Acuticoccus sp. I52.16.1: one gene and its partner. The protein of the gene in region 1 interacts with the protein of each later gene in a pairwise test. Links are inferred from orthologs where the notes say so. Each region holds a gene or a part of one and is shown in the gene's direction. Other genes may lie near its edges.

Region 1 (15,555 bases):
TGAGGGGAAGCCCAGGCAACGGTGGGCAATCCTCGTTCGCGGCCTGGTCGCAGACGGTGATCACATAGTCCATGACCGGCGCGCCCGGTCGCTCGAAGTCCGCGACCGCCTTCGGTTTCAGGCCGTCCGTGTCGTGGCCCCTCGCCGTAAGGACAGAGACCGCCTCCGGGTTGAGCCTCCGGTTCGGTTTCGTCCCCGCCGAGTAGGCGCGGAACCGGCCGTTACCGTTGCGATTGAGGATCGCCTCGGCAAACTGCGAACGCGCAGAATTGCCCGAGCACACGAAAAGGACGTTGCGCGCACCGCCCGCGCGGACCGCCGCCAATCGCTGCAGGGAACGCGCGGCGAGCGGCTCGCACAGGTCCGGCCGGCCGCGGCAGCAGTCGTTCACCAGGAAGTCGACCAGCGTGCCGACCCGTTTCAGGTCGATGCCATAGTACACCGAACGCCCCTCTCGCCACGTCGTGAGGATTCCAGCACGCGTGAGCGTCGTGACATAGACCGAGAGTGTGTTGGGCTTGAGGTCGAGCGCCTCTGCGATCTCGCTCGGTCGCACGCCATGGGGTGCGCGACGGGCGAGCAGCCGGAACACGGCGAGGCGTCCGGGATGGCCGAGGGCAGTGAGGGCTTCTGCGTCAAGTTCGTGATCCATTATTCATGGATACATGAATTCTAAGTCTGGACCAAGTGACATTTCTGCGACGTCTCGCTGACCGCTTACATTCCCTCTTCCACAACAACAAAGATAACGATTGGCCGCTCTTCATTCCGAGATCGTCGGGATACGATAATATCCTCTATCTTCTGATGGTTAGCGGCGGCTGCTGCCCTCTTGGACGATCAGCAACAGCGTTGCCGAGTGTCCGCTTTTTGCCAACTCATCGCGGTAGGGGCATGTCCGCTGTTGGGACGTCCCGCTTTGGAAAGGGCAATCCTGACGGGGATTGTGTTCGTTCTGAGGACAGGAACGCCGTGGGAGCACCTTCCGCGTGAGGTGTGCGAGTGCTCGGGGAAGACCTGCTGGCGGCGGCTGCTCTCCTGGAGGCAGGGTCGGGGTCTGGGATGCGCTTCACCGCGCCTTCGTTGATCGCCTGGGGCGGAACAAACGGATCGACTCGACGGATCGCGGCCGAGCATGTTCGAAACGCCATGTGATCTGCGATGCGAACGGCATTCCCCTCGCCGCGCGGATCACCGAAGCCATCGTGGTCGACAGCAGAAAGCTGGAAGAGATGGTCGACGCCACTCCCGTTCGCCAGACAATCGGCCGCCCACGCAAGCGTCCGGCGAAATTTCACGCAGACAAGGGCTACGACTACCAGCACTGCCGCCGGGCGCTGAGGCAACGCCGCATCGGCGACCGGATCGCCCGCAAGGGGATCGAGAGCTCGCAGCCTTCGGTCGCCGCCGGTGGGTGGTCGAGCGAACCATCGCTTCGTTCTCGCGCTTCCGCCGGCTCACCGTCCGCTGCGATCGACGCGCCGACATCCACGCCGCTTTCACCAAGCTCGCCGCCGCTATGGTCACACTCCGATTCTGCACGAGGCGCTCTTTTGTTAGGCGCTCTAAGGACATCGGAGCCCGTGTGATACGCGACGTGATTGGACACTTTTCATGCGTGCGTAAATGTAGCGCACCCGCGCCGCATGCGCGTCCATCCTCTGCCGAGAAGGTCCCATGACGCTACGCTGCCTCGCCGTTTTCGCCGCTCTCGCATTCAGCGTCGCCGCCCCAGCACAAGCCCAGCAGAACGCGTACGGAGGTCACGACATCGTCGGACCCATGCAGCGCGACGAGATCGACTACGCGGAGACCCGCGGCTGGCTGGTGTTTACGGCGGGATCACGCAGCGGACACGCCTATTGCGTTGCCGAGATCAACCGGCGCGACGGATCGCCGGTCCGGCTGGGGTGGGACGGGCTTCAGTGGCAGCTCGCGGTTCCCGTCGCCTCGCGGCCGGACTGGCAGGGCACGCTGCGGATCGACGGCAACGGAAGCGGTCAGGGCTACGGCCGGGGCGGCGACTACATCTCCGGTACATCCATGGACGGATGGACGATCGCCTGGCTCGGCCGAGCCGAGCTCGACGGTCTGCGCAAGGGCAACGAGGCCGTGTTGAGCGTGGAAAAGTTCGATTACGACTTCCCGCTCACCGGGGTGACCGCGGCGAGCCTCAAGGTGCAGGAATGCGTGGAGCGCGGCCGCGACGCCGGTACTGGCGACCGGGCTGCCCCCGCCCGCACGGCGGCGGCCCGGGCCGACGGTTGCCCCGCTCCCGGCAGCCTGAGATCCGCGCCGTCCTCCCAGCCGGCCACGCTCCACATCGCCAACAGCAGCTTCCGGCCGCTACGTATCTACTGGATCGACCACGAAGGCCAGCGTCAGCTGTACCAGGAGCTGGACCACGGACAGGACTACCGGCAGCCGACCTATATCGGCCATCCCTGGATCGCCGTCGACGACGCGGGAAACTGCGTAGGCCATGTGATGACCGCGCACAGCCCTGGCGACAGCATCCAGGAGATTTTTGGCGACGACTGAGCAGAGCTGCCGTTCAGCCGGTCCCACTGCGCAGCCGATCGTCGATATAGAGGATGCCCAGCGGGCGGTTCCCCTCGACTATCGCAGCCCCACTCGGTCGGAGGCCACCCGGCACCACCAGCCGCCCGTCGCCGGCCTCGCGCGAACGACGGATCCCCGGTCGGGCTAGTGGAGGCGCCGCCGCCGCAGCCGGGCGACAACTACTATTATGCCTCAATGATCCACCGGCTGAGCCCGCCGCAGACGCGTCACCTCCTCCACCCGGATGCCGCCTATGGCGATGATGCCGAGGATGGACGTGATGACCGGGGCGACGTCGCTGCCGCCGAAGGAACGCCACACCTTCGCCAGCTCTTCGAGCGACAGGAACCTGTCCCGCGTGACGGAGCGGCTCTCGCGAAATTTGGTACGCCCGCCGGGACTCGAACCCGGGACCTGCCGATTAAAAGTCGGATGCTCTACCAGCTGAGCTACAGGCGCGCTTGGCCCCGGTTACTGCGTTCAGCCGAGCGGTGCAAGTCGCGGCCGAGGTGCTCCCGGAAAATTGGACCGGTTCCCTGTGTCGTGAACTCATGGTCCGGGATTCCCAAATGATCGCGCCCATGATTCAAACTCCTGTCAGTCAGGAGTTGCGAGTTGCGGTGACGTCCCGGGAGGTGGTGTAGCTGCTGGTCGCCGGCCAGATGTGCCCGAAGCTGCCGAAGCTCGCCACCCTCATGGATACCGCAGAGGAGGACGTTCTGGCCTACATGACCTTGCCAGCCCAGCATCGCGCCAAGCTTCACAGTTGCGAGGGGCGCGGGCGTGCGGCGGCACGCGCGCCCCGTTTTCACGGTTCTCGCCGAAGAACAGGGGCGAGCACCAACCGGAGGCCGTCACAGCGTGGCGCGTACGCCCGTGCGGCCGGCGAGGTCCTGGACGTACTGCCAGGCGACGCGGCCGGAGCGGCTGCCGCGGGTGGTGGACCACTCCAGCGCGTCGCGGCGCAGCTCTTCGGCGTCGACCGGGATCGCGAACGCGGCGACGTAGCCGTTCACCATCGCGAGGTAGTCGTCCTGGGTGCACTTGTGGAAGCCCAGCCAGAGGCCGAACCGGTCCGACAGGGAGACCTTTTCCTCGACCGCATCGCCCGGATTGATCGCCGTGCCGCGCTCGTTCTCGACCATCTCGCGCGACAGGATGTGCCGGCGATTGGACGTCGCGTAGAAGAGAACGTTCTCCGGGCGGCCCTCGATGCCGCCGTCGAGCACAGCCTTCAGCGACTTGTACGAGGTCTCGCCGGCGTCGAAGGAGAGGTCGTCGCACAAAATGATGAAGCGGTGGGGGGCAGGGCGCAGCGCACTCATCAGGGTGGGAAGGGCGGAGATGTCCTCGCGGTGGATCTCGACGAGCTTCAGTCCCTCGATCTCGGCATGGATCGCCTTCACCAACGAGGATTTTCCCATCCCGCGGGCGCCCCAAAGCAGGGCATTGTTGGCCAGCAGGCCGTCGGCGAAGCGGCGCGTATTGTCGAGCAGGCGGTCGCGGTTTGCGTCGATCCCCTTAAGGTTGGAGAGGCCGACGCGGCTGACCTTCGCAACCGGCATGAGGCGACCGGTTTCGGCCTGCCAGAGGAAGGCGTCGGCGGCCTCGAAGTCCGGGGTCGGAGTGGCCGGAGGGGCCATGCGCTCGAGGGTCGCGATCAGCCGGTCAAGGCGGTCGATAAGGGCGTCGTTCGTCATCGTCGCAGTTCGGTCTCGGCGGTGGGGAGGAAGCGTACCGGGCGGCACCCTCCACGTCCTGCGCCCGCAGCGCGAGCCGGTCAAGCCGATGCCGCCGCAGATCGCCGTGCCGCGCGCGCCGGGGCGGCGCACCGCGCACCCGCAGCCTGCGCGGGTCAGCCGGCACGGTCAGCCGGCGTCAGCCCGCAGCCGCGCCCGGAGCGCGGCGTGCCGGGCGACGTTGTGGACCCGGATATAGTCCGCGCCCTGCAGCATCAGCACGCCGGAGAGGGCGAGGGTGACGTCGTCGCGCTCGCACGCCGGCACGTCCGTCACCGTCGCCATGAAGGACTTGCGCGAGTGGCCGACCAGCAGCGGGCGGCCGAGGGCGTGTAGCAGCGGCAGGCGCGCCAGAACATCGAAGGCGTGCCGCGGCGTGGTGCCGAAGCCGATGCCGGGATCGAGGATCACCCGCGCGGGGTCGACGCCAGCGGCGGCCAGCCGGTCGAGCCGCGCGGCGAACCAGGCATCGACGTGTGCGATCATGTCGGTCCCGGCCGGCAGCGTCTCTCCGCTCACCACCGGCACCGACAGCGCATGCATGATGACGAGCGCGACGTCCGAGCCGGCGACCACGGCGGCCATCTCCGGACCGCCGCCGCACACGTCGTTGATCCAGTCGACCCCGGCGCCGATCGCCCGCTCGGCGGTCGCGGGATTGCGCGTGTCGACGCTGACCTTGGCGCCGCGGGCGTGGGCGAGGCGGACGATCTCCGGCAGGCAGGGGGCGAGCCGGTCCCACTCCTCCTCCGGCGTCACCGCGGAGCCGCCCGGCCGCGTCGACTCGGCGCCGACGTCGATCACGTCGGCCCCGTCCTCGAGTTGGTCCGCCGCCTCGGTGATCGCCGCGTCCGGTGCCAGGCTGGGCTGGGCGTTGGCGAACGAATCGGGGGTGACGTTGACGATGCCGACGATCCGGGTCACGCGCCGGCCTCGAGGTCGGCGAGCATGTCGGCGACGGTGCGTCCGCTCGCCGGGTGGCGCCATTGCGGATCGATCTCGGCCCAGGGACGCAGCACGAAGAGCCGGCCGGCGATTTCGGGATGCGGGATGGTCAACCGCTCGCTCTCCAGCACGGTGTCGCCCCAGGCGAGGATGTCGATGTCGATCAGGCGGGGGGACCAGCGCGGGCCGGGGCGGCGGCCGAGCGCGTGCTCGATCTCCTTGGTGGCGGTGAGCAGCGCGTCCGGCGCCAGCGCGGTGTCGATCTGCACGACGGCGTTCAGGTACGAAATGTCCCACTCCTTCGGCGCGCCGGGCGGCAACAGCGCGGGCGTGACGTGGCGCGACGAGGCGGCGATGAGGGTCGCGGGGAGGTCCGTCAGCGCGGCCTCCGCCTGGTCGAGCATCGCCGCGCGCTCGCCCAGATTGCTACCGAGCGCGAGGGTGGCCACGGGCACCGATGGTCTCCAGTTCTTGTTCGACGGGCCCCACATAGCCCGACAGCCGCCGGGGTCAATCGGCAGGGAGGGTCGCGCCGGCGCTTCATCCACCGCCGCATCGACCCACCGAGCGCCCCGCAGGACGATACGCAGGCGCGGCCCATCGGGATGACGGATCGCTCCGCCCGGCAGCTCCGATGGCGGCCCGAAGCGCTCGCATGACGGCACAACTGGAGCAGCTTGCCGCGCCCGCGTTGCAATCCAATGTCGGAACGTCTAACTCCGGCGGAACCCCGAGCCGGGCGTTCATCCCGCGCGCGGCCATCCGTTCATAAGGTAGGTCATGTTCATCACAGAAGCCTTTGCGCAGGCTCCCGGCGGCGCTGGTGGTGGCGCTGGTTTCATCGTTCAGCTCGCCCCGTTCCTGCTGATCTTCGTCATCATGTGGTTCCTCATCATCCGGCCGCAGCGGCAGCGGATGAAGCAGCACCAGGCGATGGTCGCCGCACTGAAGCGCAACGACACGGTCGTCACCGCCGGCGGTCTGATCGGCAAGGTCACGAAGGTGGTCGACGACGGCGAGCTCGAGATTAAGTTCGGCGACAATGAGCCGGTGCGCGTCGTGCGCTCGACCATCACCGAAGTCCGCGCCAAGCCCGAGCCTGCGGCGGCGGCCAACGACTGATGCTTCACTTCCCACGCTGGCAGTCGGTTCTCATCGTACTCGCCGTCATTCTGGGCGTGGCGGCGGTGATCCCCAACCTCGTCCCCCGTTCGTGGGTGGCGGCGCTGCCGTCGTGGCTGCCTAAAGAGCGCATCGTCCTGGGCCTCGACCTGCAGGGCGGTGCCTATCTGCTCTACCAGGTCGACCAGGAAGACTACATCCAGTCGCGCCTGCGCACCGTCACCAACGATGTCCGCGAGACGCTGCTCCAGGCCCCGCGCATCGGCTATACCGGTCTCGGCGTCGTCGACAACGGCGTCGAGGTCCGCATCCGCGACAACACCCGGATCGACGAGGCGGCGCAGCGGCTCAGCCAGTTGCGCAACCCGCTGGGCCAGGGCGTGTTTTCTCAAGGCGGCGTCAACGAGTTCGCCTTCACCCAGGGCGACAACGGCTTGATGCGCCTGTCCTTCACGGAGGAGGGGCTCGCCCAGCGCATCCGCTCGATCGTCGACCAGTCGATCGAGGTGGTCCGCCGCCGCGTCGACGAGTTGGGCACGACCGAGCCCAACATCCAGCGCCAGGGCGAGGATCGCATCCTGGTCGAGGCGCCGGGCGGTGATCCGGAGCAGCTCAAGAGCCTCGTCGGCACCACCGCACAACTCACCTTCCATCTGGTCGACACCTCGGTCAATCCGAACTCGATCCTGGAGCGGGGCCGCGCCCCGGCCGGCAAGATGCTCCTGATGACGTCGGAAGAGAACGAGTACGAGCCGGGCGTGCCCTACGTCGTCGACGAGGCGCCGCTGATCACCGGCGAGGACCTCACCGACGCGCAGCCCGCGTTCGAGCAGCAGACCAACGAGCCGGTCGTCACCTTCCAGATGACCACCAGCGGCGCGCGGCGCTTCTGCGACGTGACCACGCGCGAGGCCGCCGCCCGGACCCCGTTCGCCATCGTGCTGGACGACGAGGTGGTCTCGGCCCCCTCGATCCGCGAGCCGATCTGCGGCGGCGCGGGTCAGATCTCGGGATCGTTCTCGGTCCAGAGCGCCAACGACCTCGCCATCCTGCTGCGCGCGGGCGCGCTGCCGGCCGCGCTGACGCTGGTCGAGGAACGCACCGTCGGCCCCGGCCTCGGCGCCGATTCGATCGCCGCCGGCGAGACCGCGGCCATCGTCGCGGCGGTGCTCGTCGCCGGCTCGATGGTCCTCGTCTACGGGCTCTTCGGCGTCATCGCCAACATCGCCCTGGTGGTGAACATCGTCCTCATCATGGGGCTGCTGTCGCTGCTCGGCGCGACGCTGACGCTTCCCGGCATCGCCGGCATCGTCCTGACGATGGGCATGGCGGTGGACGCCAACGTGCTGATCTACGAGCGTATCCGCGAGGAGGGCAGGGCCGGGCGCAGTCCCATCCTGGCGATCGACGCGGGCTTCAGCCGCGCCTTCGCCACCATTCTCGACGCCAACGTCACGACGCTGATCGCGGCGGTGATCCTGTTCCAGCTCGGGTCCGGCCCGGTGCGCGGCTTCGCCGTCACGCTGGCGATCGGTGTGCTGACGACGATCTTCACGGCGTTCCTGTTCACCCGGCTCATGGTGGCGATGTGGGTTCGCCGCCGTCGCCCGACCGAAGTGCCGGTGTAAGTCATGAAGCGTCTCAACCTTCCCAGCGATACCAAGATCCCGTTCATGCGCTACCGCGTGCCGGCGCTGATCGGCTCGGTGATCGCGTGCATCCTGTCGCTGGCGCTGTTCGCGCTGGTCGGCATGAACTACGGCATCGACTTCCAGGGCGGCACCATGGTGGAGCTGCGGTTCGAGGAGCCGCGGCCCATCGCCGACATCCGCCAGGAGGTCGGCAACCTGGGCCTCGGCGACGTGCAGATCGTCGAGTTCGGCGAGCCGACGGACGTGCTGATCCGCGTCGAGGAGCAGCCGGGCGGCGAAGAGGCGCAGCAGCTCGCGGTGATCCAGCTGCGCGAGCTCTACGCCAACGACGCCGAGTTCCGGCGGGTCGAGGTCGTCGGACCGCGCGTCTCCGGCGAGCTGGCCCAGGCGGGCCTCATCGCGGTCGTGACCGCGCTCCTGGCGATCATGATCTACATCTGGCTGCGGTTCGAGTGGCACTTCGCCATCGGCGCGGTGCTGTGTACCCTGCACGACGTGGTACTGACGATCGGCCTCTATTCGGCGACCCAGCTCGACTTCAACCTCACCTCGATCGCGGCGGTGCTGACCATCGTCGGCTATTCGCTGAACGACACCGTCGTCGTCTACGACCGGGTGCGCGAGAACCTGCGACGCTACAAGCGATTGCCGATGTCGGAGCTGATCGACCTGTCGGTCAACCAGATGCTGTCTCGCACGTTGATGACCTCGATCACCACATTGCTGGCGTTGGCGGCGTTGTTCGTCTTCGGCGGCGAGGTCATCCGCTCGTTCACGTTCGCGATGATCTGGGGCATCGTGGTCGGCACCTACTCGTCGATCTTCATCGCCGCGCCGCTGCTGATCACGCTGAACCTGCGTCCCGGCCGCGCGCCGGGCGGCGGAACGGGCGACGGCGACGACGAGGCCGCGGCCGGGGACGCGGAGCCGTCCGCAGCCTGATGGCCGGCCTCGTCATCCGTGACGCGCACTTTCCGGGGCGGGCGCCGATCGATGCCTACGGCAACGGCGGCTTCCGCTTCGCGCAGATGAGCCACCGCGGCTCGCTGATGTGCGTGCCGTCCGGCATCTACGGGTGGGAGCCGCAGGAATCGGGCGAGATCACGTTCGATTCGCTCGCCCGCGTCTTGGACGAGCGCAACGAGATCGACGTGCTGCTCTTGGGTGTCGGCACCGTGCCGTTCCCGCTGCAAGCGCAGGTGGCGGCGGCGCTCCGCTCGGGCGGCGTGCGGTTCGACACGATGACCACCGGCGCCGCGGTCCGCACCTTCAACGTGATGGTGTCCGAGGAACGGCGGGTGGCGGCCGCGCTGATCGCCGTATCCTGATGAGCATCGAAGACGCGGTCCGCCAAGGCGACCGCACCGCCTGGCTGGCCGCGCTGTTCGCGCCGGAGCCGGCCCGGCCCGCACTTCACGCGCTGGCCGCCTACCGGGTCGAGCTGGGCCGCATCGTCGAGACCGTCCGCGATCCGATGGCCGCCGAGATCCGCCTGCAATGGTGGCGCGACGCCATCCGTGACGAAGGCTTCGGCGCCGGCCGCTCGGTCCCGCTGGTCGACGCCCTGCGCGAGGGCGCCAGGCGCTACGAGTGGCCGCTGGACACGCTCTGCGCCGTCAGCGAAGCCTTCATCCACGATCTCTACGCCGACCCGCTGCCCGACTGGGACGCCTTCGACGGGTACGCCGGCGAGGCCTGCGCCGCCCCCGTCCAGCTCGCCGCGATGACGCTGTGCGTCGAAGCGCTCGGCAAGCCCGCCGGCCTCGCCGCCGCCCGCACCGCGGCGACCGCTGCGGGCTACGCCGGCGTCGCCCTCGCCGCGGCGGATGTCGCGCTCACGGTGCCCCGCCGTTTCGCACGCGGGTCCAGTCTCATCCCCGTGGCGGCCTGGCGTGCGGCGACCGGCGAGGACCAGGCCGCCTCGATGGCCGCCGGGCGCCTGCCCGAGGGGGCGGACCGCGCCGCCCGCGCCGTCGCCGCCCACGGCCGCGCCGCCGACGAGGCGATGCGCCGCCACCTCGCCGCGGTCGCACCGCAGGCGCGCGCCGCCTTCCTCCCTGCCATGACCGCTCGCCGCGCCCTCGCCACCCGCGCACCCCTGTCGGAGCGCCGCCCCGCCTCCTGGCGCACGCAGCTGGACCTCTGGTGGGCCGCCAAACGCCTCGACCGGCTGGACTGACGACCCGACGCTGTCCCGCCGCCGGCCGTCGAAACACCGGTGGGCGCAGGAGGCGTCCGCGGTATCCGGCGGGCGACCGGGCGCGCGAGCGCGAGCCGCCGCGCGTAGTGTTTCGGCGGGGATTGCGGGGCGGAAATGCGCTTCCGGACGTGGTGGACGGGCGCGAATTGTGCCATCAGACGCCATGGCGCACGACACTATCCTCATCGTCGATTTCGGCTCGCAGGTCACCCAGCTCATCGCACGGCGCGTGCGCGAGGCCGGGGTCTTTTCGGTGGTCGCTCCCTTCCAGGAGGCCGCGGCCGCTTTCGCCGAGCACCAGCCCTGCGGGGTGATCTTCTCCGGCGGTCCCGCCTCGACCCACGCGGAGGGCTCCCCCAGAGCCCCGCAGGAAATCTACGACGCCGGCGTCCCCCTCATGGGCATCTGCTACGGGCAGATGGCGATGACCGAGCAACTCGGCGGCCGCGCCGAAGGCAGCGACCATCGCGAGTTCGGCCGAGCCGAGATCGAGGTCGTCTCCGAGAGCCCCCTCATCGACGGTATCTGGTCCCCCGGCGAGACGCACACCGTCTGGATGAGCCACGGCGACCGCGTGGTCGAGCCGGCGCCGGGCTTCCAGATCGTCGCGCGCTCGCCCGGCGCGCCCTTCGCCATCATCGCCAACGAGGAGCGGCGCGCCTACGGGCTGATGTTCCACCCGGAGGTGGTCCACACGCCGGACGGCGCGCGCCTCATCGAATCCTTCGTGCGCCGCATCTGCAAGGCCACCGGCGACTGGACCATGGCCGCGTTCCGCGAGGAGGCGATCGCCAGGATCCGCGCCATCGTCGGCGATGGGCGGGTCATCTGCGGCCTCTCCGGGGGCGTCGATTCCACCGTCACCGCCGTGCTGCTGGCGGAGGCGATCGGCGACCGGCTCACCTGCATCTTCGTCGACCACGGCCTCCTGCGCGAGAACGAGGCGGCCGAGGTGGAACGCATGTTCGCCGGCCGCAACGACGTCGTCTTCAACAAGGTCGACGCGGCCGAGACCTTCCTCGGCGCGCTCGAGGGCGTCACCGATCCGGAGATGAAGCGCAAGACCATCGGCCGCCTCTTCGTCGAGGTGTTCGAGAAGGAAGCCAAGGCCGTGAAGGGCGATTTCCTCGCCCAGGGCACCCTCTATCCGGACGTGATCGAGAGCGTGTCGGCCACCGGCGGCCCGTCCGTCACCATCAAGAGCCATCACAATGTCGGCGGCCTGCCGGAGAAGATGGGGCTGAAGCTGGTCGAGCCGCTGCGCCTGCTCTTCAAGGACGAAGTGCGCGCGCTGGGCCGCGAGTTGGGCCTGCCCGACACGTTCGTCGGCCGCCATCCGTTCCCCGGGCCGGGGCTCGCCATCCGCTGCCCCGGCGCGATCACCCGCGAGGGCCTCGACGTGCTGCGCCGGGCCGACGCGATCTTCATCGAGGAGATCCGCGCCGCCGGCCTCTACGATCACATCTGGCAGGCCTTCGCGGTGCTCCTTCCGGTCGAGACGGTGGGCGTCATGGGTGACGCGCGCACCTACGAGAAGGTACTCGCCCTGCGCGCCGTCACCTCGACCGACGGCATGACGGCCGATATCTACCCCTTCGACGTCGCCTTCCTGGGCCGCGTCGCGTCGCGGATCGTCAACCAGGTGCGGGGCGTCAACCGCGTCGTCTACGACGTGACGTCCAAGCCCCCCGGCACCATCGAGTGGGAGTAGGGGGCGAGCGGCGGCCGGCTCAGTAGCGGGCGAACGTTCCGCGCATGACCCGCTCCTCCTGGCGGATTCGTACCGTCAGCGGCACCATGTAGATTGCCAGCCCCACCACCAGCGTCACCCAGGCCTGCAAGGTCACCGCGTAACCGACCAGCTCCGGCAGGATGTTGAGGTAGTAGTTGGGGTGGCGCACCGCGCGGAAGAGCGGGTGGGTGACGAGGTCGTGATCGCGGGCGATGATCAGCTTCACGGTCCAGAACCGGCCCAGCAGCGCGATCACGACCACCAGCATCACCGCACCGAAGGCGTAGATCGCGAGACCCGTAACGCTCACCCAGTCGAACGGGGCGGGGCGGACGAGATACTCGGCGAGCCCCGCGAGATAGAACCCGATGTGCGCCAGCGCGATCGCCCGTGAGTTGGCGGCCCCGTGTTCCACCGCCCCCACGGCCTTCATCGCCGCCTCGTTGCGGATCGAAATGGCGAGGGTGACGAGGCGGAAGACGACGGCGAGGCCGACGAAGGCGATGAAAAAAGCGGATCCGTCAGCGGGACCGGGCATGGGACTCTCCGAGAAGATCGAGTGAAATGAGGATGACTCCGCGCTCGAACCGGCGGCCGAGATGCCCTGCGATACGGCCCCATCGATCCCGGCACAATCCCGGCGAATCCACGCTCAAAATCTTTTATCTTATTGAAATTATTTAGATAATTACCGGAAGACGGACGCGGGTGCCGCGTCACACTTCGGTGAGTGTGCTGACCGGCACACCGAGGCGGCGGCAGGCTTGCACCGCCGGTGCCGAAGGGAGGAGGATGCGCTCGGCCGCCCCGCCGATCCGGCGCAGCACGGCCACCTCGGCGCGGCTCGCGCCGTACGCGTCGCCGAGGCCCACCCGGTGGCGCACCACACCCGGTATCAGTTCCACCGCCCCGCGCACCATCAGGCGCTGCAGCGGCCGCAGTCCGCGCGGCAGCGCCGGCGACGTGCGCATCAGCTCAAGAAACTCGAAGATGATGGGAGAAGCCTCCAGCCGCGGCCGCGTCCGCTCGAGCAGCCCGTCCCACTCGGCTAGCGAGGCGGGGGCGCCGGTCGCGCCATAGAGCCGCGCCGCCGCCTGCGTCTCGGCGAACGCCCGGGAGAGCGCGGCATCGTCGAGCGGGCGCACGAAGCGACTGTAGCCGCTGGCGAAACCGAAGGTGGCGGTCGCCTGTACCCAGTCGAGCAGAGCGACGTCGTCGGCGCGGTAGGGCGTGCCGGCAGGTGTCTCGCCGGTGACGCGCGCGTGCATCCGGTTGACGCCGGCGATCATCGCCTCCGCCTTCGAGCGCGGGCCGTAGACGGTGACCATCGCCGCCTGGCCGGTCCGCTGCAATCGCCGCACCGGCTCGCGGCGAAACGACGAATGCTCCCACACGCCCGAACGGACTGAGGGTTCGGCCAGCTCCAGGATCACCGCCGCGACACCCCCGGTGAAGAGCGCCACCGGGTTCTTGAAGATTTTCCAGGAGAGCGAATCGGGAGCGATCAGCGCGGCCTCTCCAGGGGGAACGCGGAAGTCGATCGCGGCCATATCGTCGGGCTGCGAGAGGCGCGCGACCGCCGTGTCCAGCCGTCGCAGCAGCCCCGGCGGCATGAGCCGCGGCGCCCATGTGTCACTCCGGCCCATCGTGCGCCCTCCGAACGCGCCCGGCGCGACGCGGCGCCGGCCCCGTGGGGATCTAGGGGCCACATCGCGATTGTGAACGGGGGGTCACGGCACGCGCGGACTTGATCGGCGCCGCCAATTCTCCCAGACCTTGCGCCGGTCCGCCGACGGGCCGCAGCTTAAGGGGAAACGATGGCAACCCGCGTGACGATCCGCCCGGTGATCGCGGCCGACGAGGCCGAGTGGCGCCGCCTCTTCAAGGCCTACCACGTGTTCTACGAGGCCAGCGTGACCGATGCCGTCTACACGGCGACGTTCGCCCGCATCCTCGGCGACGACCCGTGGCAGCCCTTCGGCCTCATCGCCGAGGTGAACGGGCGCGCGGCCGGCCTCGTCCACTACCTCTTCCACAGCCACACATGGCGCGAGGAGCGCATCACCTACCTCCAGGACCTCTATGCCGACCCGGACGTGCGTGGTCACGGCGTCGGCCGAGCACTGATCGAGGCGGTCTACCGCGCGGCGGACGAGGCCGGGGCGCCGGGCGTCTACTGGACCACGCAGCACTTCAACGAGACCGCGCGCCTGCTCTACGACCGGATCGGCGAGCTGACGCCGTTCATCAAGTACCAGCGCCCGCGCTGACCTTGTGCCGGGAGGCCGCGGCGGGTGATATCGCGGCCAACCATAAAAGGAAGCGCTCATGCAGATGGACTTTTCCGGCCGCGTCGCGGTCGTGACGGGCGGTGCCCAGGGGATCGGCGGCGCGGTGGCGACCCAGCTCGCCGCCGCCGGCGCCACCATCGCCCTTTGGGACATGGACCGCACCCTGGCCGAGACCCACGCCGCCACCCTCGGCAAGGCGATCGCGGTGCAGGTGGACGTGTCGGACTACGCCTCGGTCGAGGCGGCGCACCGCGAGACGGTCGCAGCGCTCGCGGAGGTGGACATCCTCGTCAACTCGGCGGGCGTCGCCGGGCTCAACGCCACCGTGGCGGACTATCCGGTCGACGAGTTCGCCAAGATCTGCGCCATCAACCTCCTCGGCACCTTCCACACCAACAAGGTGGTGGTACCGGCGATGCGGGCGCGCAATTACGGGCGCATCGTCAACATCGCGTCGATCGCCGGCAAGGAAGGCAACCCCAACGCCTCGGCCTACTCGGCATCGAAGGCGGGGGTGATCGGCTTCACCAAGAGCCTCGGCAAGGAGCTGGCGGACGTGAACGTCGCGGTCAACTGCGTGACCCCGGCCGCAGCCCGCACGCGCATCTTCGACCAGATGAGCCGAGAGCATATCGACTACATGCTCTCCAAGATCCCCCGCGGGCGCTTCCTGGAGGTCGACGAGGCGGCGGCGATGATCGTCTGGCTCGCCAGTGAGGCCAACAGCTTCACCACCGGCGCCGTATTCGACCTGTCGGGCGGGCGCGCCACCTACTGAGCGGCTCAGGCGACCTCGAGCTTCTCGACCATGTCGGCCCGGAGCGCGGTCAGGATCGCCTCCGGGTCGATCGGCTTGGGGATGAAGACGATGCTTTCGGCCGCGCACGCGTCCTGGTTGGGGCGCGAGCGGTCGGAGGTGATGAGGCAGGCCGGCACCGGTCCCGCCAATGCCCGCAGGCGGCGGATGACGTGGATGGCCGAATGCGCCTCCGCGTGCCGTGCGGCCACCAGCACCGCGTCGGGCACGATGCCGATCTCCTCCAGCAGAGCCTCGGCATCCTCGCCCGAGGCGGCCTCCAGCGTGGTGAGGCCCCAGCACTCCATCAGCGCGGTCAGCGCCTCGCGCGTCGCGGCCTGCGGGTCGATGAGGAGGGCGACGCGGCCGGAGAGGTCGGACTCCTCGTCCGCGTCGTCGCGCCGGGCCTTGTCCACCGGCTGCACGCCGGGGGCGGCGGCGTAGGCGCTGACGGCAAAGCACGTGCCGCGCCCCTCCACCGATTCGAGGTCCAGCCGATGACGCAGCAGGTTGCAC
Region 2 (15,602 bases), 2.8 Mb from region 1 along the record:
GCAGGTTCTGGCCGACCTTGCGCAAGGCGGCGCGGCAGGTGCCGTTCACCCGCGACCTGGTGGCCGCGTACTATTGCGCCATGGACCCGGACGTGCCGTTCCGGGTGCGGGCGACGCTGCTGGGCGCCCTCGCCTACTTCGTCAGCCCGATCGACGCGATCCCGGACATGCTGCTGGGTGTCGGCTTCAGCGACGACGTGACGGTGCTGATGGGCGCGATCGCGATGGTCGCCAGCCACATCACCGACCGGCACCGCGAACGCGCGAAGAAGGCGCTGGAAGACTAGGAAGGCGAGCCGGGCGGCCGGCTCGCGGAAGTTTGATCGGCCGGGCGCCGTCGACGCCGGCTGCGGTACGGCGCCGCGGGGCGAGGCCGGGGCAAGGCCGCCTCGTCAGGCTGGGCTGCCGCGCGCTGGCGGACTACCAGCCCATGCGTTGCGGCGGTACGTCCCACGCTCGGCGTTTGCTCTCGGTACGAGCCTCCACGTCCGTCAGTCCGATGTCGGCGAGCATGCGCGCGTCGAGACGCTCGAGGTGGCGGCGCTCGGTCCAGACGTCGAGCCAGAGACCGACGATACGGGTGCGCTTGATCCAACCTGTCGTCGGAAGGGTGAGATGCGACAGAACGTGTTCCACTGGCCGTCCTCCTTGTACCAGCCGTTGCGCCGTTGATTTGCGATGCTTCGGACTATAAGTAAAACGAAACGTCCTGATCGTTTCGATCACGGGATTTGATGTTATGATGCGGACCTTGGATTTGGCGGCACTGCGAAGTTTCCTCGCAATCGTCGAGCACGGTGGGGTGACGCGGGCGGCCAAGCGACTGAATCTGACGCAGTCCGCCGTCTCGATGCAGTTGAAGCGCCTGGAGGACGGGCTCGGCCACATCCTGCTCGACCGCGCGCGCAAGGGCATGACGCCGACCGCGGCGGGCGAGCAGCTCGCCTCCTACGCCCGGCGTATGCTTGAGCTGAACGACGAGGCGCTCGCCCGCCTGACCGAGCCGTCCTACCAGGGCGACTTGACGCTCGGCGCTCCGCACGACGTCGTCTACCCGCACATTCCGCAGGTGCTGCGGCTATTCGCGCGCACCTATCCGCGCGTGCGCGTGCAGCTCCAGTCGTCCTACACCAGCGTCCTGAAGGACCAGTTCGCGCGCGGCGAGGTCGACGTCATCCTCACCACCGAGCTGGCGCCGGACCAGGGGTCGGAGGTGCTTCAGGCCGGGCCGCTGGTGTGGATCGGCGCGCCGGGCGGGCAGGCCTACCGCCAGCGTCCGCTGCCGCTGGCGTTCGAGAACGGCTGCATCTTCCGCCCCTGGGTGCAGCGTGCGCTGGACGCGGCGCACATCCCGTGGGTGATGGCGGTGGAATCGCTGTCGATCCGCACGGTGGAGGCGACGGTCGCGGCCGACTTCGCGGTCCACGCCGGGATCGAGGACACCCTCCCGCCGCAGCTGGCGCAGATCGACCATGGCGGCCAGCTGCCCCCGTTGCCGACCACTTACATCGCCATGTACGTGTCGGATGGGCCGAATGCGGGACTGGCCCACAAGCTCGCGGAGGTCATCCGCAACATGTGGGCGGCATCGGCGCCGCTGGACGTACCGGCCGCCGCGGAGTAAGGCCCGCAGTCACAAGGGGTTCGTGCGGGTCGACGACAGCGCGGGCGCGGCGCGAGGGAAGCCTCGCACCAGCTCCGTGCAAGCCGCCCGCCGTACCTCAAAGGCACGACACCGACGCATGCCGAGACGAGCGCCTCGTTCAGGCTCTCTTCAATGGTGCCGGTTAGAGTGCTTGAGTGTGACCCCCGCTCCACGGTCAAGATCGTGGGATCATGACAAACCGGTCATGATGCGGGACTTGACCCCGGCGCGCGACACCTGAAATGGGTGAAGCGTGCCTCGACGGACCAAGGACAAGGACTTTCCCGAATGCGGTCGATCGCAGCCCTCATCCTCATCCTTTTCCCCTTATCCGCCAGTGCGCAGGTACCGCAGCTCTTGCAGCAGTACAGTGACTGGGAGGCCTACCGCTACGAGGCCAACGGTAAGGTGACCTGCTACCTGCTGTCGAAGCCGAAGACCCTGGCGCCGAGCAACCGCAACCACGGCGACGTCTTCTTCTTCCTGACGAGCCGTCCCGCGGACGACGTCACCAACGAGGCGAGCGTCCTCGTCGGCTACCCCTTCGCCCCCGACTCGACCGTCACGGTCGACATCGACGGGCAGGCGTTCTCGCTTTTCACCAAGGACGACGGCGCCTGGGTTGAATCTCCGGCCGACGAAGCCCAGCTGGTGGCGGCGATGCGCGCCGGCACCCGGATGACGGTCAAGGGCCAGTCCGCTCGCGGAACCGAGACCACCTACACCTTCTCGCTGTCCGGCGTGACCGCCGGCTCGAACCGCATTTCCACGGGTTGCAATAGCTGAATGGCCAATCTCGCTCTCCTCAAACGGCGCACCGCACCGCAGGCGATCACGCCCGACGTGCGCACGCTCGAGGTGGAGGGCGAGCCGCAGCTGATCGGCGCCTCGCGAGACGAGCTGGCGACGCATCTCGCCGCCATCGGCGTGCCGCCGCACCAGATCGCGATGCGCACGGCGCAGCTGTGGCACTGGCTCTACGTCCGCGGGGTCGAGGATCTCGCCGACATGACCAACGTGGCCGCGCCGGTGCGCCAGGCCCTGGCCGAGCGCCTGCCGGTCGGCAGCGCCGAGATGGTCGACGAGCAGATCTCCGTCGACGGTACCCGCAAGTGGCTGCTGCGCTTCCCGGCCAAGGGCGCGGGCCGCCCGGTCGAGGTGGAAACGGTCTACATCCCCGAGGAGAGCCGCGGCACCTTGTGCGTCTCCAGCCAAGTGGGCTGCACGCTGAACTGCACTTTCTGCCATACCGGCACGCAGCGCATGGTGCGCAACCTCACCGCCGGCGAGATCGTCGAGCAGGTGGTGTTCGCGCGGCGCCGCCTGGGCGACCTCGTGGGGGCCGAACGTGCCGCCAACGGGCCGTCAGAGGGGCGGATGGTGTCGAACGTCGTGCTCATGGGCATGGGCGAGCCGCTCTACAACTTCGACAACGTGAAGGCCGCCATGGCGGTGGTGTCGGACGGGGATGGGCTGTCGCTCTCGCGCCGGCGCATCACCTTGTCGACCTCCGGCGTGGTGCCGACGATCGAGCGCGTCGGCGCCGAGATGAACGTCCTGCTGGCGATCTCGCTGCACGCGGTGCGCGACGAGGTCCGCGACGTGCTGGTGCCGATCAACCGCAAGTACCCGATCGCCCAGCTGATGGACGCGTGCCGCAACTATCCGGGCCTCTCCAACGCCCGGCGCATCACCTTCGAGTACGTGATGCTGAAGGGCGTGAACGACAGTCTCGTCGACGCGCGGGCGCTGGTGGAGCTGATCCGCGGCATTCCGGCCAAGATCAACCTCATCCCGTTCAACTCCTGGCCCGGCGCACCCTACGAGTGCTCCGACTGGGACCAGATCGAGGCGTTCGCCGACATCGTCAACCGCGCGGGCTACGCCTCACCGGTGCGGACGCCGCGCGGGCAGGACATCTTCGCCGCGTGCGGGCAGCTGAAGTCCCAGTCGCAGAAGATGTCGGCGCGCGAGCGACGGGCCGAGGCGGTCTAGATGTTCGCGATCTGGGGCCTCACCGCACAGATCATCATGATATCGCTGGCGATCCCGACCGCATGCCTCGCGGCGTCGACGGTCGCGACACTCGTGCTCTTCGGCATCGACCCGGCGACGCTGTCCGGATCGACATGGCCGCAGATCATCCACCTGGGCGTCGTCGTCCTGTCGATGACGCTGGGGGCGATCGTCTCGTCCTTCTGGCCGGCGATCATCGCCGCGACCATGATGGAGGGGTTCAAGCTGCGCAGCGTGCTCGCCTCGATGCTGGCGGGCGCGGCGGTCGGCCTCATCCGCGCCGTCCCGCTGGGCGCGACGATGGCGGGCGAGGCCCCGCCGATGGACACAGCCGCCGCGCAACTCTCCATCGCCTGCGGTGCGCTCGGCGGTCTCGCCTACTGGGCCATCGCCGGGCGCACGGCCGGCCAGTGGCTGGAACTGCCCTGGTTCGAGGAGCGCCGCTGGCGCTGACGGCCGCATCACCGCCATCGGCACGATACCGCGCGCGGACGGTTGCGTATTCGCCCGCGAGCGTCTATATCGCGCGCTCTACCGAAAAGGTCGCCCGGCCACGCTCGGCAAAGATTGCCGAGCTGACGTTCGCTTTGAGCGTTTGGGGGCATGCCGCGGCGGCCGCTACACGGAGTTGAAAATGCCCAAGATGAAAACCAAGTCGGGCGCCAAAAAGCGCTTCAAGATCACCGGAACGGGCAAGGTTCTCGTCGCCCAGACCGGCAAGCGGCACGGGATGATCAAGCGGTCGACCAAGTTCATTCGTCAGGCTCGTGGCACGACCACGCTGTCGAAGGCCGACACCAAGGTCGTCAAGAAATCCTTCCTGCCGTACGCGAGGGGCTGAGTCGATGGCACACGTCAAACGCGGCGTCACCGCGCACGCCAAGCACAAGAAGGTCCTGAAGCAGGCCAAGGGCTACTACGGTCGTCGTAAGAACACGATCCGCGTCGCCAAGCAGGCGGTCGAGAAGGCGAACCAGTACGCCTATCGCGACCGCAAGCAGAAGAAGCGCAATTTCCGCGCGCTCTGGATCCAGCGCATCAACGCGGCGGTCCGTCCGCAGGGCCTCACCTACGCCCGCCTGATCGACGGGCTGAACAAGGCCGGCATCGACATCGACCGCAAGGTCCTCGCCGACCTCGCGATGAACGAGCCGGCGGCGTTCAACGCCATCGTCGAGCAGGCCCGCGCCGCGCTCCCGGCCGAGCAGCAGGGCACGCCCGCCGCGGCGTAAGGCCGATACCGCGCCTCCGGGCGCGAGACGCGACGGAAGCCGGTCCTTCGGGCCGGCTTTTTGCGTTTCGGGACCGGATCACCACGGCACCCGCTCGCCCCGCCAGTCGAAGAAGGACCCGGTGTCGGCGGGGGACAGACCGTCCAGCACCGACAATAGATCGGCGGCGGCCTGAGCGGGCGCGGCGGTCGGGTAGCGGTCGGCATAGGCGGCGGTGAAACCGGTGGCGACGGTGCCGGGGTGCAACGCGACCAGGATCGCCTCGGGGCGCGTGCGCCGCAGTTCGATCGCCGCCGTGCGCACGACCTGGTTCACCGCGGCCTTGGCGGTGCGGTAGCTGTACCAGCCGCCGAGCGCGTTGTCGCCGATGGAGCCGACGCGGGCCGACAGCACGCCGACCACCGCCCGCCCGTCACGCGGGACCAGCCGCAGCGCGTGCTTCAGCACCATCGCCGGCCCGATGGCGTTGACCTCGAACTGCCGGCGCATCGCGTCCGGCGTCAGCGCGCGGATGGTCTTTTCCGGCTCGGACCCGTCGATGACGAGCGCGCCGGTGGCGATCAGGATGTGCGCGAAGGGGCCGTGCAGCGTGCCGAGATGGCGCGCGACGCTCGCCTCGTCGGCGACGTCGAGGCCGTCGCCGGAGCGGGAGAGGCCGTGGACGGCGGCGCCCCGCGCGGCGAAGGCGGCCGCGAGGGCGGCGCCGATGCCGCCGCTGGCGCCGACGATCAGTGCGCGGTCGTTCCCGTCGCCCGGCAGGCGATCAGGCCGCGGCGGCGCGGCGGCCCTTCCACGTGGTGCGGAATAGGGTGTCCCAGATGGAGGTCGTCACGCCGTAGTTCACCGTTTCGTCGCGGTGGTGGTGGATCGCGTGGTGCCGCTTCAAATGCGCCGCATAGAACCACTTCATCGGCATGAAATGGCAGGCCGAATGGGTGAATTCGTAGAGCAGGTAGCCGATCTGGATGCCGGCCGTGAACGTCAGGCTCAGCGGCAGCGAGCCGAACACCGGCCAGAAGAAGACCACCCCGAAGAGCGACGGCCAGGTGAAGAACTTGAGCATGTGGATGCCGTCCTCGCGGAAACGCGACGGCTTGTTATGGTGGGCCCTGTGGCCCGGGAAGATCTTGCGGATCGCCTTGAGCACCGGCCGCTCCGGCTCCCAGTGCAGCACGAAGCGATGAAGCAGATATTCGAGGAACGTCCAATAGAAGACGCCGACGGCGAACAGCCCGACCATGATCAGCGGGTCGATGCCCAAGGCAAGCGCGGTGCCGAGGTAGAGGATGGTGAGGCCCATCACGCCGCAAAAGACGGCGGTCAGCCCCTCGGCGCGGATCATCGCGACGGGTGACATCTGGCCGACGATCGGCTTCGGCGCACTGTCCGATGCGGCTTGGGTCTGCGTGGCGTCGGTCATGGCGATCCCCAAATTGGATCCGAACAGTCGTCTTTTGCCTGCGATACGCCTCCGGCGCAACAGTCGTACGACGACGGTCAGGGTTGCCCTACGCGGAGCTTTGTGAAAATCGTGATGCAGTACGGCAACGTTTACAAGACAATGCTGCCGTCCGCCATCCTCGACAGTTCAACATTCGCCGTCGTTTGCTAGTCTGACTGCAACCCAAGGATCGCCTGACCGATGAATGCCGTCATCAGCCCTGACAATCTGAGTGAGATGCAGGCCTCGATCGAGGCCGAGATTGCCGCGGCGAGGGACGAGGCGTCATTGGACGAGGTCCGGGTCGCCGCGCTCGGCAAGAAGGGCAGCGTCTCGGAGCGGATGAAGACGCTGGGCGCGATGAGCCCGGACGAGCGCAAGGTGATGGGCCCGGCCCTCAACGGCCTGAAGCAGGCGATCACCGAGGCGATCGGCGCCCGCCGCGAGGCTTTGAAGACCGCCGCGCTGGAGCGCCAGCTGGTCGAGGAGCGGCTGGACGTCACGCTCGACCCGCGGCCGACCGGGCTGGCCCGCGGCCGCATCCACCCCATCAGCCAGGTGTGGGAGGAGCTTTCGGCGATCTTCGCCGACCTCGGCTTCCGCGTCGCCGAGGGGCCGGACATCGAGACCGACGATCTCAACTTCACCAAGCTGAATTTCCCCGAGGGTCACCCCGCGCGGGACATGCACGACACCTTCTTCCTGCCGCAGCGGCCGGACGGGACGCGGCGCCTGCTGCGCACGCATACGAGCCCGGTGCAGATCCGCACCATGCTGAAGCAGAAGCCGCCGATCCGGATCATCGCCCCCGGCCGCACCTACCGCTGCGATTCGGACCAGACGCACACGCCGATGTTCCACCAGGTCGAGGGCCTCGTGGTCGACAAGGAGAGCCACGTCGGTCACCTGAAATGGGTGCTGACGGAGTTCTGCCGCGCCTTCTTCGAGGTCGAGGACGCGGCGATGCGCTTCCGTCCGTCCTACTTCCCGTTCACCGAGCCGTCATACGAAGTCGATATTCGTTGCCGCCGGTCGGCCGACGGCATCGAGCTCGGCGTCGGCGACGACTGGCTGGAGATTTTGGGGTCCGGCATGGTCCACCCCAACGTTCTGGCCAATTGCGGGCTCGATCCGGACGTTTACCAGGGCTTTGCTTGGGGCATGGGCATCGATCGTATCGCCATGTTGAAGTATGGCATGCCCGACCTTCGCGACCTATTTGAGGGCGACGCGCGGTGGCTCACCCATTACGGGTTCCAGCCGCTCGACCGTCCATCTCTCGCCGGAGGCCTCTCTAGGTGAAACGACTTGCGGCCGCTGTCGCCATCGCATCGGCCGTAACGCTCGTCGGTTGCTCGACACCGCCGACGGATGTCCGGATTTCGACCTACAAGGTGTCCGGCAACTCGCTGTCCTCGCTGGAGCGCTCGCTGAGCGTCCACGGGCCGACGGTTCCGGGAACCCAGGGGCGCGCCTTCGCCGCGGTGGAGACGACGTTCCTGCACAACTTCGAGCCGGTTGAGGCGGGCGGGCGTTGCCGCTATAGCCGCAACGGCCGCGTCGGCATCCGCTCCGACGTCATCCTCCCGGAGTGGCGCCAGCGAGACCGGGCGTCGCCCGACCTCAGAGCCAAGTGGGATGTGATCTCGCAATACGCGGTGATCCACGAAGCCGGGCACATAAAGATCAGTCAGAAATATGCGCGCATTTTAGAGACTGCTTATAAAAATGCCTCCGCGCCTACTTGTGAGGCATTGGATGCACAAATGGCAGCCACTATAAGGCCAATCGCAGCCTCACACGTTGCGGAGCAGGAAGAGTTCGATAGAACGGACGCTCCCCGCTTCCAGCGCTACCTGCGTCGGTACGGGTACACTGCCGGCAGCTAAGTCCCTCGCTCAGAAAGCTCGCGAGACCCGCGATCCATGAAGTTTACATTGTCCTGGTTGAAGGACCATCTGGAGACGGATGCGTCCATCGACACCATCGTTGATCAACTGACGGCGATCGGCCTCGAGGTCGAGGGCGTGGAAGACCGCGCCGCCGCCCTCGCTCCGTTCCGCATCGCCCGTGTGGTCGACGCCAAGCAGCATCCCAACGCGGACCGCCTGCGCGTCCTCACCGTGGACCCGGGCGACGGGTCCGCCGTGCAGGTGGTGTGCGGCGCGCCGAACGCGCGCGCCGGGCTGGTGGGCGTCTTCGCCGCGCCGGGGACCCACATCCCCGGCACCGGCGTGGACCTGTCCATCGGCTCCATCCGCGGGGTCGAGAGCCGCGGCATGATGCTGTCCGAGCGCGAGATGGGCCTGTCGGAGGACCACGACGGCATCGTCGACCTGCCGCAGGACGCCCCCGTCGGCACGCCCTACGTGGAGTGGGCCGACGTCGGCGACCCGGTGATCGAGATCGGCGTGACGCCGAACCGCGCGGACTGTCTCGGCATCCGGGGGATCGCGCGCGATCTCGCCGCTGCCGGCCTCGGCACGCTGAAGTCGCTGGAGGTGGCCCCCTTCGCCGCCGACGGCAGCCCTGCGCCGACCGTGACAATCGCGGCCGACGACCTCTGCCCCGCGTTCGCCCTGCGGCTGATCGAGGGTGTCAGCAACGGTCCCTCGCCCGACTGGATGCAGCGGCGGCTGGTGTCGATCGGTCTGCGCCCGATCAACGCGCTGGTCGACGTCACCAACTACCTCACCTACGACGTCGGCCGCCCGCTGCACGTCTTCGACGCGGATAAGGTGGCCGGCGATCTCGTCGTGCGCCGCGCCCAGGACGGCGAGCGGTTCGAGGCGCTCGACACGCGGACCTACACCCTGTCGCCCGAGATGGTGGTGATCGCGGACGACAACGGCGTCGAATCGCTGGGCGGCATCATGGGCGGCGAGGCCTCCGGCTCCTCCGAGACGACGACGCGCGTGCTGGTGGAATCGGCCCTGTGGGATCCGATCAACATCGCCCGCACGGGCCGGACGCTGGGCATCCACTCCGATGCGCGGCACCGCTTCGAGCGCGGCGTCGACGCGGAGTTCACCCTCCCCGGCCTCGACTATGCGACGCGGCTGATCCTCGACCTGTGCGGCGGGACCGCCGGGCCGGTGCAGCTCGCCGGTGCGGTGCCCGACACGGCGCGGACGATCGCGTTTCCGGCGACCGAGGTCGCGCGCCTCTCCGGCCTCGACGTCGACGAGGAGAAGCAGGCCGAGGTACTCGAGCGTCTGGGCTTCGCGGTCACACGCGCCGAAGGGACATGGACGGTCAGGACGCCGAGCTGGCGGGCCGACGTCGAGGGCAAGGCGGACCTCGTCGAGGAGATCGTCCGCATCGTCGGCATCGACGATGTAGCGCCGATGCCGCTGGTGCGCGTCGACCCGGTGGCGCCGAAGGTGCTGACCACGCTGCAGCAGCGGATCGCGACCGTGCGTCGCGCGCTCGCCTCGCAGGGGATGACGGAGGCCGTCACATGGTCCTTCGTCAGCCACGAGGACGCGTTGGCGTTCGGCGGCGGGCAATCCTCGCTGCAACTCGCCAACCCGATCGCCGAGGCGCTGTCGGACATGCGGCCGAGCCTGCTGGCCGGGCTGGTGCGGGCGGTCACGCGCAACGTCAATCGCGGCCATCCGGACCTCGCCCTCTTCGAGGTGGGTCAGGTGTTCGCCGGCGACGAGCCCGCCGACCAGACGACGCAGGCCGCGGGCGTGCGCCAGGGCCGCAACACGCCGGCGACGCTCGGCCGCCACTGGGACGGCGACGAGACGGCCGACGTGTTCGACGCCAAGTCCGACATCATGGCCGCCCTGACCGCGATCGGCGGGCCGGCCGATCGGGCCGAGATCACCCGCGACGCGCCGCCGCACTATCATCCAGGACGCTCCGGGACCCTGCGCCTGGGCTCCAACATCCTGGGCCACTTTGGTGAGCTGCACCCGGCGGTGCTGGCGGCGATGGACGCCCCCGAGCGCCTGGTCGCCTTCGAGCTGACGATGGAGAAGGTGCCCGAACCGCGCCGCAAGGCGACGAAGAAGCCGAACTACTCGGCCTCGCAGCTGATGCCGGTCCGGCGCGACTTCGCGTTCGTGGTCCCGGAGGACATCGACGCGCGGGCGATCACCCGCGCCGCGCGCAGCGCCCGCAAGGACCTCGTGTCCGACGTCGCGGTGTTCGACGTCTACCGTGGGGTGGGCGTGCCGGACGGGCAGAAGTCGGTCGCGGTCGAGGCGGTGCTGCAACCGAAGGACCGCACGCTGACGGACGACGACATCGACAAGGTCTCGGCCGACATCATCGCCGCGGTGACGAAGGCGACGGGCGCGACCCTGCGCGCCTGAGCGACGGGGGGCCGGCCCCGCCGGCTCCCAGCCTGACCCGAACATTGGGGCACACGGTGTGCGCGGGCGCGCCTCGCTTGCGGCGGACGGCTGCGACCTTTACCTGTTCCGCGGCGGACACAGACAAAGGCGGACCATGGCCTCCCTTCTCACCCTCATCCTCAAAGTCATTCAGATCTATCAGTGGATCGTGATCGCGTCCGCGATCTTCTCGTGGCTGTACGCCTTCAACGTGGTCAACCCGCGCAACCAGATCGTCGAGACCATCGGTCGCACGCTCTACCGCCTGACCGAGCCCGCGCTGCGCCCCATCCGCCGCATCCTGCCGGACCTCGGAGGGATCGACCTGTCGCCGATCGTCCTCCTGCTGGGCCTCTATTTCCTGCAGCTCATCATCGTCAACAACTTCGGCACCCTCGCCTACTGAGCGACGCGGAGGGCGGGGGTCGACCCTCGCCCGGATGCCCGCCGGCGGGCATCCCGTGCCGTTCGCGCGCCGCCGAATGGCGCGGCGGCGTCCCCGCGTCCGCGGGCTATTCGGTGCTGCGGGCTTCGTCCGGAATCATGATGGGGATGCCGTCGCGGATCGGGTAGGCGAGCTTGGCCTTGTCGGAGATCAGCTCGTTCGCCGCCGCGTCGTAGCGCAGCGTCGACTTCGTGACCGGGCAGACCAGCAGCTCCAGGAGCTTCGGGTCGATCTTGTGTTCCTCAACCATCGTGTTCCTCAAAGCGAGGCGCACCGCGCCTCTTCAACGTGCGGACCGGACGCGCGTTCGGTTCGGGCGTCCGTCAGTTCAGTACGGGTTCGTCGCCGGATTGGCGGGCCACTTCCATCTCTGTGATGGCGACCAGCGTCGCGGCGCGGGCGGCGAGATCGGGCGCCTCCAGCAACGCCTGCTTCTCGGCCGGGCCGTAGGGGCTCATCATCGCCAGCGTGTTGACCAGCGCCTCGTTGGAGGCCGAACGCACGGACTTCCAGTCGGCCTCGAGGTCGTTGGCGTCGAGATAGGACTGGAAGGCGCGAATCAACGCGTCGCGATCGACGTCCGCCTCGCAGGCGTCGGTCAGGAGATCGGACTTGAAGCGCTCGGCGGAAATGCGGCACTTGCGGTATGGGAGCGGGGTCGGCAGCTCCTCCAGGACCGTGAACCGGCACACGCCGCCGAGCTGGATCAGATACCGCCCGTCCCCGGACTCCTGGTAGGAGACGATGCGGCCGAGCGCCCCGACCTGACACAGCGCCGGCTCCTCGACGCTCTCGTCATCGGCGTCGGCGCCGAAGCGCGGCTGCACCATGCCGATGACGCGGTCGCCCGCCATCACGTCGTCGATCATCTTGACGTAGCGCGGCTCGAAGATGTTGAGCGGCAAGTGGGCGCGTGGGAGGAGCAGGGCGCCGGATAACGGAAACACCGGCACGATGGACGGAATCTCGTCGACGGTCTCGTAGAGCGCATTACCGATGCGCATGATCGTCCTCCTCGCGTTCGCGTGGTGTCAGGCGAACAGGATCGACGCCATCTTGCGGCGTCCGGCCGCGGTCGCGGGGTCCTTGGGGCCCCAGGCATCGAAGAAGTTCATCAGCTCCTGGCGTGCGGCTCCCTCGTTCCACTCGCGGTCCCGCCGCAGAATCTCGATCAGCTCGGCGACGGCGCCCAGCTTGTCGCCTTCTCCGGCGAGGGCGACGGCGTACTCGAAGCGCGCCTGATGATCGTTCGGGTCGGCGTCCACCTTGGCCTTGAGGTCGGCGGCACCGCCGAGCGCGGCGGCCTGATCGGCGAGGCCGATGGCCTTGCCCAGCGCCTCGACGGCGGGGTCGGCGCGCATGGCGTCGGGAATCTGGCTGAAGATGTCCTTGGCCTGCTCGATGTTGCCGGACGAAAGGCTGACCATGCCGAGCCCGGCGATCGCCTCGGTATTCTCCGGGTCGATCTGGAGGACCTGGCTGTAGAGCATCAGCGCCTGCTCGTACTCGCCGGCCTGGTGGGCGGTGGCGGCCTGCTCCATCATCTCGGCGACGCCGTCGTCGGCCGGGCCGGCGATGCGTTCGAGGAACTGCTTGATCTGTCCCTCGGTCTGCGCGCCGACGAAGCCGTCCATCGGCTGGCCCTGGCGGAAGGCGATGACCGCCGGGATCGAGCGGATGCCGAGCTGGCCGGCGATCTCGGGATGCTCGTCGATGTTCATCTTGACGAGCTTGACCGCGCCCTTGGTGGCGGCGACGGCCTTCTCCAGGATCGGCGCGAGCTGCTTGCACGGCCCGCACCACGGCGCCCAGAAGTCGACCAGCACCGGCACGTCGCGCGAGGCCTCCACCACGTCGGCCATGAAGGTCTGCGTCGTGGTCTCGACCACGTCGCCGGGCGCCGCCGCGGACGGCGTGCTCGGAGTGGAGGAAAGCTGCTGTCCGCCGGGACCCAACAGGGTGCTCATACGTTGTCCCATTCGCCTTGTCGTTCGTGGAAACATGGGCTCGCGACCGCCCAAGACAATCGGTCCGAGGCGAAACTCTTACGCGTCCGCGTCCGGCGCGGGAAGCGTCATGACGTCCGGCTCGTGTCCGGCGCGGCGCAGGATCTCGAACAGCTCCGCACGCGCGAGCGTCACCGTGGCCGTATTACGCAAGGGGTGGACGTTGATGAGGTCCGCCTCGCCCAGCGCCTGGTGGAAGATGCAGCGCACGGTGCCGGCGTCGTCGTTGATGAGCGCCAGCGGCGTGACCGAGCCGGGCGTGACCCCCAGCATCGCCACCATCGCCTCCGCCGAGCCGAACGAGACGCGGCCCTTGGCGCCGATTACGGTGTGGATGCGCTTGAGGTCGATCGCCGCATCCTCCGGCGCCGTCACCAGGAAGTAGGCCCCCTTCTTGTCCTTCAGGAAGAGGTTCTTGGTGTGCAGGCCCGGGATGGTGCCGCGCAGCTCCACCGCCGAATCGACGGTGAAGGCCGCCTCGTGCTCCACCGTCGGCGGGTCGATGCCGAGCGCGGCGAAGGCTTCGGCCAGACGGTCGAAGCCTCGCGGTGCCGCGTCGGGGCTCGCCCCTTCGCTCAACCGGCCTTGGCGACCGCGCGGGCCGCCAGCACCGAGACGAGATGCGCGCGGTACTCGGCCGAGCCGTGAATGTCGGCGAGCATCGTCTCGGGGTCGATGGCGATGCCGGCGACCGCGTCGGCCGACCAGTGGGCGGCGAGCGCCTCTTCCATGGCGGTGACGCGGAAGACACCCTCGTTGCCCGAGCCGGTGACCGCGACGCGCGGACCGTCCGCCGTCATCGCCACGAACACCGCGCACAGGGCGTAGCGCGAGGCCGGGTTGCGGAACTTCTCGTAGGCGGCCTTCCGCGGCACCGGGAAGGAGATCTTTACGATGATCTCGTCCTCGTCGAGCGCGGTCTCGAAGATGCCCTGGAAGAACTCGTCCGCGGTGTAGGACCCCTTGGAGGTCGTCACCGTGGCGCCGAGGCCGAGCAGCGCGGCCGGGTAGTCCGCCGCCGGGTCGTTGTTGGCGACCGAGCCGCCCATCGTCCCCATGTTGCGCACCGCCGGGTCGCCGATGGTGGCGGCGAGGCCCGCCAGCGACGGCAGCACGCGCTGGATGTCGGCCGATTGGGCGATCTCGGAGTGGGTCGACGCCGCGCCGACGACGACCGTGTCGCCCTCGACGGTGATGCCCTTCAGCTCCGGGATCTTGGTGAGGTCGATCACGTCGGACGGAGCGGCGAGGCGCTGCTTCATCGTGGCGATCAGCGTCTGCCCGCCGCCGAGGAACTTGCCGTCCTCGGCCGCGGCGAGCTTGGCGACGGCGTCGTGCAGCGAGGTCGCCTTGGTGTATTTCGTGGCGTACATCGCTTACTCCGCCGCCATCGGGGTGGCCTTCATCTCCGAAGCCGCCGCGTCGATCGCCTTGACGATGTTGTGGTAGCCGGTGCAGCGGCAGATGTTGCCTTCCAGCTCCTTGCGGATCGTCTCTTCGTCCAGCCCCTCGGGGTGACGCTTCACGATGTCGACCGCCATCATGATCATGCCCGGCGTGCAGAACCCGCACTGCAGGCCGTGGTGGGTGCGGAAGGCGGACTGCATCGGATGCAGCGTCTCGCCGTCCGCCAGGCCCTCGATGGTGGTGATCGCCGCCCCGTCGACCTGCGCCGCGAACACGGTGCAGGACTTCACCGCCTTGCCGTCGATATGGACGGTGCAGGCGCCGCACTGGGACGTGTCGCAGCCTACATGGGTGCCCGTGAGGCCGAGGTGCTCGCGAATGAACTCGACCAGTAGCGTCCGGTCCTCCACATCGCGCGAGACCGCACGGCCATTCACCGTCAGTTTGACTTCGCTCATCGCTCCCCTCGCTCTCGGGCGCCCGGCGCCCTTTAGCGTTATTCCAACTTAGCCCAGTGCTACCAGAATCAAGAGCACAGCCGCAAACGCTAGAACGCCCCAAAACCACGCACCGCCCCAGATGCGCTTGGCCGACGCGACCTCCAGTTGCGTTTCGATGCTATCTTCCGGATGCAGCGCGCTGATTCCGGCCTGGCCGGCGTCCTCGAACTCGTTCCTGGCGAGTTCGGCGCGGCTGCCGCGCTGCGGTTCGATCCGCCCCGCGGTGCCGGCGATCACGGCCGGGTCCACCGGCGCGTCGACCACCGTATCGGCGTGGGACATGGTGCGCGGCGGCGGGGCGCTCAGCTTGGCGCAGAACTCCTCGAAGAAATCGGCGGCGTACTTCTTGGCCGTGGTGTCGACCAGGCGCGAGCCGAGCTGGGCGAGCTTGCCGCCGACCTTGGCGTCGACCTGATAGGTGAGGATCGTCGCGTTCTCGCCGTCCTCGGCGAGCTGCACGTCGGCCTTGCCCTTGGCGAAGCCCGCGACGCCGCCCTTGCCCTCGCCCTGCAGCGTGTAGCTGGCCGGTGCGTTCTCGTTGACGATCTCGACGTCGGCGTCGAA

The links.
Region 2: the proteins of secD (region 1) and pheT interact in binary tests that used the Escherichia coli proteins (3 or more experiments, as listed by UniProt). The link is inferred for Acuticoccus sp. I52.16.1 from one-to-one orthologs.

What each region holds. Positions count from the first base shown.
Region 1 is NZ_CP094828.1:4,898,394-4,913,948, forward strand. What follows is about bases 5,708-8,681. They hold secD (protein translocase subunit SecD), read left to right. Parts: upstream 5,708-6,367; coding sequence 6,368-7,996; downstream 7,997-8,681. Other genes in these bases: yajC (preprotein translocase subunit YajC), read left to right, coding at 6,027-6,368; secF (protein translocase subunit SecF), read left to right, coding at 8,000-8,681. Also shown: MRB58_RS21885 (helix-turn-helix domain-containing protein), read right to left, coding at 1-652; MRB58_RS21895 (hypothetical protein), read left to right, coding at 1,678-2,541; MRB58_RS24860 (hypothetical protein), read right to left, coding at 2,755-2,883; MRB58_RS21910 (ATP-binding protein), read right to left, coding at 3,417-4,262; folP (dihydropteroate synthase), read right to left, coding at 4,431-5,225; folK (2-amino-4-hydroxy-6-hydroxymethyldihydropteridine diphosphokinase), read right to left, coding at 5,222-5,701; more of secF, read left to right, coding at 8,682-8,962; MRB58_RS21940 (Mth938-like domain-containing protein), read left to right, coding at 8,959-9,348; MRB58_RS21945 (squalene/phytoene synthase family protein), read left to right, coding at 9,348-10,199; guaA (glutamine-hydrolyzing GMP synthase), read left to right, coding at 10,384-11,931; MRB58_RS21955 (isoprenylcysteine carboxyl methyltransferase family protein), read right to left, coding at 11,951-12,490; MRB58_RS21960 (oxygenase MpaB family protein), read right to left, coding at 12,669-13,598; MRB58_RS21965 (GNAT family N-acetyltransferase), read left to right, coding at 13,770-14,222; MRB58_RS21970 (SDR family NAD(P)-dependent oxidoreductase), read left to right, coding at 14,281-15,021; MRB58_RS21975 (PAS-domain containing protein), read right to left, coding at 15,027-15,555. UniProt on the Escherichia coli protein: Part of the Sec protein translocase complex. Interacts with the SecYEG preprotein conducting channel. SecDF uses the proton motive force (PMF) to complete protein translocation after the ATP-dependent function of SecA.
Region 2 is NZ_CP094828.1:2,120,044-2,135,645, forward strand. What follows is about bases 7,939-10,959. They hold pheT (phenylalanine--tRNA ligase subunit beta), read left to right. Parts: upstream 7,939-8,259; coding sequence 8,260-10,659; downstream 10,660-10,959. Other genes in these bases: MRB58_RS09560 (DUF922 domain-containing protein), read left to right, coding at 7,939-8,223; MRB58_RS09570 (YggT family protein), read left to right, coding at 10,796-10,959. In the rest of the region: MRB58_RS09505 (YkvA family protein), read left to right, coding at 1-287; MRB58_RS09510 (DUF1127 domain-containing protein), read right to left, coding at 421-636; MRB58_RS09515 (LysR family transcriptional regulator), read left to right, coding at 740-1,624; MRB58_RS09520 (invasion associated locus B family protein), read left to right, coding at 1,934-2,431; 23S rRNA (adenine(2503)-C(2))-methyltransferase RlmN, read left to right, coding at 2,432-3,640; MRB58_RS09530 (hypothetical protein), read left to right, coding at 3,641-4,114; rpmI (50S ribosomal protein L35), read left to right, coding at 4,296-4,502; rplT (50S ribosomal protein L20), read left to right, coding at 4,507-4,893; MRB58_RS09545 (SDR family NAD(P)-dependent oxidoreductase), read right to left, coding at 4,972-5,652; MRB58_RS09550 (sterol desaturase family protein), read right to left, coding at 5,657-6,313; pheS (phenylalanine--tRNA ligase subunit alpha), read left to right, coding at 6,572-7,636; more of MRB58_RS09560, read left to right, coding at 7,633-7,938; more of MRB58_RS09570, read left to right, coding at 10,960-11,086; MRB58_RS09575 (Trm112 family protein), read right to left, coding at 11,193-11,375; MRB58_RS09580 (LON peptidase substrate-binding domain-containing protein), read right to left, coding at 11,449-12,129; trxA (thioredoxin), read right to left, coding at 12,157-13,092; and 4 more genes.